4 regions of the Salinicola sp. MH3R3-1 genome follow, and region 3 is predicted to be linked to each of the others. Evidence: predicted binding sites of a transcription regulator. Region 3 holds the regulator's gene; each other region holds the start of a gene.
The links. The regulator sigma-54, encoded in region 3, starts transcription at its own class of promoters, with help from an activator protein. The targets are predictions, from matches to a motif close to TGGCACNNNNNTTGCTNT.

Region 1: a site for sigma-54 is predicted at 1,102-1,119, ahead of BTW08_RS02270 (amino acid ABC transporter substrate-binding protein). Genes of this name have one in related genera too.
Region 2: a site for sigma-54 is predicted at 935-952, ahead of glnA (glutamate--ammonia ligase). Genes of this name have one in related genera too.
Region 4: a site for sigma-54 is predicted at 845-862, ahead of glnL (nitrogen regulation protein NR(II)). Genes of this name have one in related genera too.

What each region holds. Positions count from the first base shown of each region.
Region 1 is NZ_MSDP01000003.1:35,841-38,042, reverse strand. It holds gene BTW08_RS02280 (DUF393 domain-containing protein) at 1-420, shown strand, start outside; gene BTW08_RS02275 (VanZ family protein) at 496-843, shown strand; gene BTW08_RS02270 (amino acid ABC transporter substrate-binding protein) at 1,180-2,202, shown strand, end outside.
Region 2 is NZ_MSDP01000001.1:215,921-218,122, reverse strand. It holds gene glnA (glutamate--ammonia ligase) at 1-796, opposite strand, end outside; gene BTW08_RS01005 (polysaccharide deacetylase family protein) at 1,306-2,202, shown strand, end outside.
Region 3 is NZ_MSDP01000021.1:28,844-31,045, forward strand. It holds gene raiA (ribosome-associated translation inhibitor RaiA) at 1-210, opposite strand, end outside; gene BTW08_RS13770 (RNA polymerase factor sigma-54) at 329-1,780, opposite strand; gene lptB (LPS export ABC transporter ATP-binding protein) at 1,918-2,202, opposite strand, start outside.
Region 4 is NZ_MSDP01000001.1:218,309-220,510, reverse strand. It holds gene glnL (nitrogen regulation protein NR(II)) at 1-806, opposite strand, end outside; gene BTW08_RS01015 (DUF4124 domain-containing protein) at 1,020-1,634, opposite strand; gene glnA (glutamate--ammonia ligase) at 1,778-2,202, opposite strand, start outside.

The DNA of each region.
Region 1 (2,202 bases), on a different contig from region 3:
GACTGTCCGTTCTGCCGGCGTTCGGTGCGCTGGCTGCTGGCTCGCGAGCGCCGTGACAGACAGCTGCGTATCGTCGGGCTGAAAAGTGCGGTCTCCCGTCGACTCGGCGAGCATTTTCAGATCGATTTCCCGAGCACCGACAGCATCTGGTACGTCGCCGAGGGCGGGCTCAGCCGCAACAGCGATGCCGCCTGGCGCCTCGCCACCCGGATGGCGGGACCGTGGCGGCATGTCAGCGCGCTACGCCAGGTGCCGCGGCCGCTGCGCGAAAGGACTTATCGGTTCATTGGCGATCATCGCCACCGGTTGGCATTCGCTGGCGCCGAGCGTCTCGAGGGTCACGAGCGCTGGCTCGAATCGCTGACGCCCGACTTTTGCCGACGCTGCGGGCTGCCGCCCGAAATCGGCGACCAGGGCTGACCCAGGCAGAAATGGGAATGGCAACCGAGACAGCAACCAGGAGCCGACGAAGATGCGCATGAGCCGGTGGCAGACATGAGCCGGTGGCAGAAAGGATACGCCCTGGCGACGCTGATCTGGATGGCGGGTATTGCCTGGGGCAGCTTGAGCCCGGCCACCGACCTGCCGCAGCACCTGCCGTGGGACAAGTTCAACCACTTCATCGCTTACGCCGTCCTGGCAGTGGGCCTGCGGCTCAGCGGAAGCCGCTGGCGAGTCGCCTGGGTCGTAGCGATCGCTTTCAGTATCGCTATCGAAACCCTGCAGCTCTGGGCGCCGGGACGCCACGGCGGCGACTGGGGCGATATTCTCGCCAATGCGATCGGCGCGAGCGTGGGTCTGCTGGGGCTGTCACTGGCCGGAATCATGAATCGGCGGCGTTAGCGATCCGGCTTTAGCGATCCAATCGACGTTAACGCTCCAACAATAGTCGAAGAGACCGTTCTCTTGCTGTCCGGCGGCTTTGTGACGCCGGGCATCAATCTCGCGCACCATTTTGGTGCTTTTGTTTCTTTTAAGCACTGTTTTGCAACAAATTGTTCTTTATCCGATGAGTCGGGAGACGGTTAGAAGCCGCGGAGTCAACCAGCCGCAGCGCTAGAGTAGCGTTGAAACAGAGTTTTACTGCCTGGAGCGCGAAAGTGGAACGAACTTTGCTAATTTCATCTGGGCATGTCTCGACATGCACTCAAAATGATAACGCGAGGGAGTTGATTCCATATGCGCCACAAGAATAAAAGCCTGATTGTACTGCCAGCCGCCATGCTAGCCGCGGCCGCCGTCACTTCTGTTCAGGCAGCCACGCTGGATGATGTCAAAAGCAGCGGCGAGTTCACCTGCGGCGTCAGCACCGGGCTGACCGGATTCTCGTCACCCGATGAGAACGGCAAGTGGACCGGGATCGACGTCGAAGTCTGCCGTGCCGTTGCCGCCGCCGTGCTGGGCGATCCGGAAAAGGTCGTGTTCTCCCCGTTGACCGCCAAGGAGCGTTTCACCGCGCTGCAGTCCGGCGAAGTCGACGTGCTGTCGCGCAACACCACCTGGACCGCCACTCGCGACAACTCGCTGGGTCTGAACTTCGCCGGCGTCAACTTCTATGACGGTCAGGGCTTCCTGGTCCGCAAGGATCTGGGCGTCAAGAGTGCCACTGAACTGGGCGGTGCCTCGGTCTGCGTGCAGTCCGGTACCACCACCGAGCTCAACCTGGCCGACTACTTCAAGTCTCACGACATGCAGTTCCAGCAGGTCGCGTTCGATACGTCCGATCAGTCGGCCCAAGGGTTCGACAGCGGCCGGTGTGACGTGCTGACTTCCGACTCCTCGCAGCTGGCGGCGTTGCGCCTGCAGCTGGCCGATCCGAAAGGCGTCGAGATCCTGCCGGAGCGTATCTCCAAGGAGCCGCTGGGCCCGGTCGTGCGTCAGGGCGACGATCAGTGGTTCAACATCGTCAAGTGGACGCTGTTCGCCATGCTCGACGCCGAAGAGCTGGGCGTGACCAGCGACAATGTCGACGAGATGCGCGACAACCCGCCGAACCCCGACGTGGCACGCCTGCTGGGCAAGGATGGCGCTTTTGGCGACCAGATGGGCATCAGCAACGACTGGGCCTACAACATCGTCAAGATGGTCGGCAACTATGGTGAAGTCTTCGAGCGTACCGTCGGCATGGACTCGCCGATGGAACTCGAGCGCGGTATCAACGCGCTGTGGACCGATGGCGGCATCCAGTACGCCCCGCCGGTT
Region 2 (2,202 bases), on a different contig from region 3:
AACCGTTGTCACCCACCAGCGGCTTGGGCATGAACGTCGCCGTCTTGCCGTAAGCGTGCGCCACGTTGTGGATGACGTACTTCATTTCCTGAACTTCGTCGGCCTTCTTCACCAGCGTGTTGAACTTGACGCCGATCTCGTTCTGACCGGCGTTGGCCACTTCGTGGTGATGCACTTCGACTTCCTGACCGATCGCCTGCAGCGTGTTGCACATGGCGCTACGGATATCGTGGAAGCTGTCGACCGGCGGAACCGGGAAGTAGCCGCCCTTGACGCGCGGACGGTGCGCCAGGTTGCCGCCTTCGACCTGACGGTCGGTGGACCAGGCACCTTCTTCGGATGAGATCTTGTACATGGAGCCCTCGATATCGGACTTCCAGTGCACTTCGTCGAAAATGAAGAATTCCGGCTCCGGGCCGAAGAACGCGGTGTCACCCAGGCCGGTGCTATTCAGATAGGCTTCGGCGCGCTTGGCGATGGAGCGCGGATCGCGCTCGTAGCCCTGCATGGTGGCCGGCTCGATGATGTCGCAACGCAGCACCAGGGTGGAGTCTTCGGTGAACGGGTCGAGAAACGCGGTACCGTCTTCCGGACGCAGAATCATGTCGGACTCGTTGATGCCTTTCCAGCCTTCGATGGAAGAGCCGTCGAACATCTGGCCGTCTTCGAAGAAATCCGAATCGATGGCAGTGGCAGGGATCGTGACGTGCTGCTCCTTGCCCTTGGTATCGGTAAAGCGCAAATCCACCCACTTGACGTCGTGTTCTTCGATAAGGGCGAGGGTTTTCTCAGACATGTTGTCCTCCACTGTGAGCCATGGCTCGATTCGTTGGCGAATGACCAACACCGTTGTTTGGCGTACGTATGTGTGGCGTGCGTATTTTGTAGCATGAAGTCGGCACTCTTGCCCACGCGCACACCATTTTTACATTGTCATGCAGAGAATGTGCCAAAATGAAGCAAAGTGGTGAAACGAAGCCGTAAGCAGATGATAAAAAAGGCGATTCCCTACAGATCGAAGGCTTCATGCGAGACTCACGGCCTTTCTGTTGGCTTTCAGCCTAGATCGGCTGATTGCCTTATGAACCATTTTGGCGCACCCATGGAGTCAAATGCACCACAATGTCTCTTACGGCTTCGCCCGGAAACTTTGCCCAAACGCGATCGGCAACGGATACTGTAGAGAGTGTAGAAAGGCGCCGGAAGCGATGGCGATCAACGACTTCAGTAACGGAATTCCCCATGCCCAGGCTGGATCGTACACAGGACGTCGTACAACGCCTAAGGGGCCACTGGCGCCTCAATTTGAGTGAACCATTATGGGGCCGCAGCGCCATTCTCGCCCTGCGCCGGGTGATGGCTGACGAAGCCGAGGCCCGCCTGCCACATCGATCCGACTGGTGTCTGGGCCCGGACAGCTTCCGGCAACTGCTGGAAAGTCTCACTGAAAGCGCCCAGATCGTCAGTCTGGAAAGCGCGCTGCACTTGCACCACGATCAACTGCCCCGGATTGCGCTGACATTCGACGGCGGCTGGCGCGACACGCTCAAACAGGTTTCGCCGACGCTGGAGCGGCTGGCGCTCCCCGCCAACGTGTTTCTCCCCTGCCCGGTCACCCAGCAGGCCTGGAGCAGCTGGCACGAAGTCATCGGCGAAGCGCTGTGGCGCAAAGATACCGCCGCTAGTGCGCACCGGCTGCTCGCCGACGCGGGCCTGCCGATGCCGCCGCTGGCCAACGGCCACCGCGACGAGCGTTACAGCCAGGCGATCAAGCTCTACATCAATGAACTCGAACGGTCGCAGAAAGGGGCCGCACTGGGCATGATCGCCGAATCACTGGGTAGCGAACCGGCATTTATCGATCAGGCACTCGATGCGTTCAGCATTCGCCGTCTCGAACAGGGCGGACTCTTTCGTTTCGGCAACCTGATGCCGGTGCGATCCACGCCTGGCAGTCCTCAGACGCTCCATCGATTGCGCGACAGTCAGCATCAGTTGGCGGTTCTGTGCCGCCAACCGCTGAACGTGGCGGCCTGCAACAATGAGTTTGCGGACGAGGCGCTGACCAGACTGGCCGTCAACGCCGGCTTCGAGCGTGTCCTGACCCGCCGTGCCGGCTGGCTGGAACCGCCGAACGACACCGTTCTGTTGCCGCGTTTTCTGATCACGCAACCGGTCGCCAACAGCCCGGGCCGGCTGTTC
Region 3 (2,202 bases):
CATGTCGGTTTCGCTAGCCTCGGCGTGTAGGTCGGCGCCAGCGGCATGCAGGGTACAGGCAGCCTGTTGACGCTCCTTCTCGACACTCAGGGTGACCTGAACATTGGTGATGTTGTCGTAGTGACGCTCTAAACGAACGAGCTTCTCTCCGACATAGTCCCGTAGGGCGTCGGTCAGCTCGACATGGTGGCCGGTAACGTTCACTTGCATGGCACGCTCCTGTTGCGGCAGATGGCACTTCGGATTGTAACCCTTTTCAGGGCACTGCAAAGTCATCGTGATCGATCTGACGTAGATTGGCGAGCGTTGGTTGATCTTCCGCTCGGACTCAAGCCAGACGTTTGCGTTCGCTGGAGGAGGGAATGCCCATGGCTTCACGATATTTGGCCACGGTCCGCCGGGCGACGCAGATTTCCGACTGGGCCAGCAATTCGACCAGTTTGCTGTCCGAGAGCGGCTTTCGCGGTGGCTCCTCGCCGATCAGCTTCTTGAGTCGGGCGCGAATCGCGGTGCTCGAATAACTATCGCCATCGCTTCGCTGGCCACCGACCTGACTCGAGAAGAAATACTTCAATTCGAAGACGCCGCGAGGCGTGTGGATGTATTTCTGGGTGGTGACGCGGGAAATCGTCGATTCATGCAGTTCGACGCTGCCGGCGATGTCGGCCAGGATCAGCGGTTTCATGGCTTCCTCGCCGTGGGCGAGGAAATCGACCTGACGCGACATGATCTCGCGGCCGACGCGCAACAGGGTGTCGTTGCGGCTGGAGAGGCTCTTGAGCAGCCAGCGGGCCTCCTGAAGGTGCTGGCGCAGAAAGATATTGTCGTCGCTCTTGTCGGCGCGTTTGATCAGCGCTGCGTAGTCCGGCTGGATGCGCAGGCGCGGCAGTGATTCGGCGTTGAGTTCGATACGCCAGCCCTCGGGGGAGGGCGTGGCGACGAGATCGGGAATCACGTAGTGGTCGCGACTGGTATCGAAGCGCTGCCCCGGGCGAGGTTCGAGCGTGCGAATCAAGGCGATGACGCAGTCGAGTTCGTCTTCTTCCAGGCGCAGGCGCCGCATGAGCAGGCGTCGGTCGTTGCCGGCCAGTGCCTCCAGAAACTGACGTACCAGCCGCTTGGCCTGGGGCAGCAGCGGGGTTTCGCTCGCCAGCGTGCCGAGCTGAAGCAACAGGCATTCGCGCAGATCGCGGGCGCCGACCCCGGTGGGATCGAACTGCTGTACTCGCATCAGAACATGCTCGAGGTCCGCCGTGCTGACGCTTTCGCCGCGCTGGGCTCGGAGGCCGGCGGCGAGCTCGTCGAGTGAGCCGGTGAGATAGCCGTCGTCACCGATGGCGTCGATCAGGCATTCGCCCAGCTCGCGCTCGCGGCCGTCGAAATCCCCCATCGCCAGTTGCCATGACAGATGGTCGTGCAGGCTGGTGGCGATTGCATTGCGGTCGAAATCCGGCGCGTCTTCGCTGCTACTGCCGTTGCCACTGAGCGAGCCCGCGTTGGCATCCTGGTAGGTGTCGCTCCAGTCGCTGTCGAGCGCCAGTTGGTCGGGAATATCGCTTGCCCAGTCGTCCTCGGGCGCTTCCTGAGACTCTTCTTCGGAACAGGGCTCTTCGGAATAGGGTTCTTCCAGCTCCAGCATCGGATTGGATTCGAGGGCTTGCTGGATCTCCTGGCAAAGGTCGAGCGTCGACAGCTGCAGGAGTTGAATCGCCTGCTGGAGCTGAGGCGTCATGGTCAACTGCGTGCCGACTCTAAGTTGCAGCGAGGGCTTCATGGACATGGTGAGGCGATCGTCACAATCAACGAGAAGGGGACTACGTTACTGACTGATCGGGTAGCGTGCAACGACTTATGCAGGAAAACGATGCAAGAAACATGCCAGTGGCTCGCATCAGTTGGTGCCGGTTCGCAAGGCGGTCATAGCCGGAATTCGTGACCCAGATAGACGTCACGCACGCGCTGATTGTCGAGAATGGCGTCCGGACGACCTTCCGCGATGATCTGGCCATCGCCGACGATATAGGCGTTATCGCAGATATCGAGCGTTTCGCGCACGTTATGATCGGTGATCAGTACGCCGATTTCGCGATCACGAAGCTGGCGGACGATACGCTTGATATCGCCGACCGAAATCGGATCGACACCGGCAAAGGGTTCGTCGAGCAGTACGAAGGCGGGCTCGGTAGCCAGTGCCCGGGCGAT
Region 4 (2,202 bases), on a different contig from region 3:
CCCAGCGTGAACTGGCGGCGAACCCGGGTGCGCAGCAGCAGGCGCGGCTCGAGCGTGTCGAACTCCTCCATCGCCTGAACGGCATTGCGCGCGATATTGAGCACCGCCTGGATCAACTGGGGCTCGTCGCCGATCAGGTCCGGCACGCTGGGGTCGTAGTCGCGCTCGAAGCTCAGCTGATGGTGCTCCGCCTCGAGCAGCGCACGTACGCGCTCCAGTACCTTGTGCACGTTGAGCGGCTCGTGGTGAACCAGGGTGTTGGGGCCCAGCATGCGATCGACCAGATCGCGCAGCCGGTCAGCCTCTTCGACGATGATCCGGGTGAATTCGGTGAGCTGCGGGTCGGGCAGATCCCGCTCCAGCAGCTGCGCCGCACCGCGGATACCGCCCAGCGGATTCTTGACCTCGTGAGCGAGACCGCGCATCAGCACCTTGACCGTTTCCTGGCGCGCCATCAGCGCCTCCTCCCGCGAGATCCGTAACAGCCGGTCGCGCGGCTCGATCTCGAGCAGCAGTTCGCGGCTGGTGATCGGTGTCGCGGTGAAGTCCACCGTGATCACGTCCCCCGCGGCCAGTATCAGCGTGGCTTCGCGCTGAGTGTAGGGGTGAAACTCCTGCATGGCCTTGAGCAGGACCTGGCGAACGCTACCATCCTCGCCGTTGAGGCACTCCAGCCACTGTCCCATCACCCGTGGCCGGCTGGCGGCCAGCAGCGCCTCGGCGGAGGGGTTGAGCCAGCGCACCTGAAGGCTGTCGTCGAGGAGTACGACGGCGGTCGTCAGATGCTCCAACAAACGTTGATACATGCGTCGTTCCATCGTGGTGATCCGGTATGTGCTTATACAGTGCAAGAACCGCGCCACTCCCCGATTTCGCGCTGCTACGCGGGAGGCTCATTTGATGCAGGCGCGTCCCCCACCCGAAGCGATCCGTTCCGAACCGCCCAGGCGCTCATTCACCAAAATGGTGCAATCACCCAGATCCATGCCTGCCGATGGGGATCGATTTCACGGCTGCCATTATTTTTGGCGATTGGGATTGTTCGGGTTGGCCGGCAGATTGACGCTGGCCCGTTGCACGTAGAGCGTTACCGCCGGCGTCGCCAGACGTACCCGCCCTTGCGCGTCGACCAGCTCGGCCTGCAACCGATGCTCGCCACGCTCGAGCTGACTCAGCGCGAACACATTGGTGTGCATGGGTGACTGGCGCACTTCGCCATCGACCCGGAGCTGGACCCGATCGCCACGTTGCAGCGCCGGCTCGATCGCCAGCTGCACCTGGACGTTGCCGGCCTGGCCGGTGGGCAGCGTCTGCTCGTCATGCGGGCTGGAAATCGTGAAGCGCTCATAGTCGACCGCCGAGGCGGATGCCGGCGTCGGCTGGTCTGAGCGCGTGCGGATTTCGGGCGTGTCAGGGTCGACCACCGCAATCGGCTTGAGATCCACGCGATGCCCGGCCCGGGGCTCGTCGCTGTAGACCACGTTACCGTCAGCGTCGACATGACGGTACACCGACGCCGCCTGGGCCGACGAGACAATCATCGGCAAGACAGCCATCGGCGAGACAATCACCGACGAGACAATGCCAGCCGCCAGGCCAACCCAGGTCCTCAAACCCAACATTCGTACCGACATCGCCACCCCTCCGTTATCGTCCGATATCTCCTATCGGCCAGGCACAACATCGGCTGAAAGCGCACGAACGTGACGTGCCACGAAAAAAGCCCCACCAGAGTGGGGCTTCCGTCAGGTCCGCGGGGCTAGACGCTCAAGCCCGTTTAGACACTGTAATAGAGATCGAACTCGACCGGATGCGTCGCCAGGCGCAGGCGCTCGACGTCTTCGCTCTTCAGCGCGATGTAGGCGTCGATCATCTCGTCGGTGAACACGCCGCCTTCGGTCAGGAAGGAGCGATCGGCGTCGAGTGCTTCCAGCGCCTGATCGAGGCTGGTCGCCACGGTCGGCACTTTTTTGCCTTCTTCCGGCGGCAGGTCATACAGATTCTTGTCCATGGCATCGCCAGGATGAATCTTGTTCTTGATGCCGTCGATCCCGGCCATCAGCATCGCCGAGAAGGCCAGGTACGGGTTGGCCGTCGGGTCAGGGAAACGCGTCTCGACACGCTTGCCTTTCGGGTTGGAGGTATACGGAATCCGAATGGACGCGGAACGGTTACGCGCGCTGTAGGCGAGCATGACCGGCG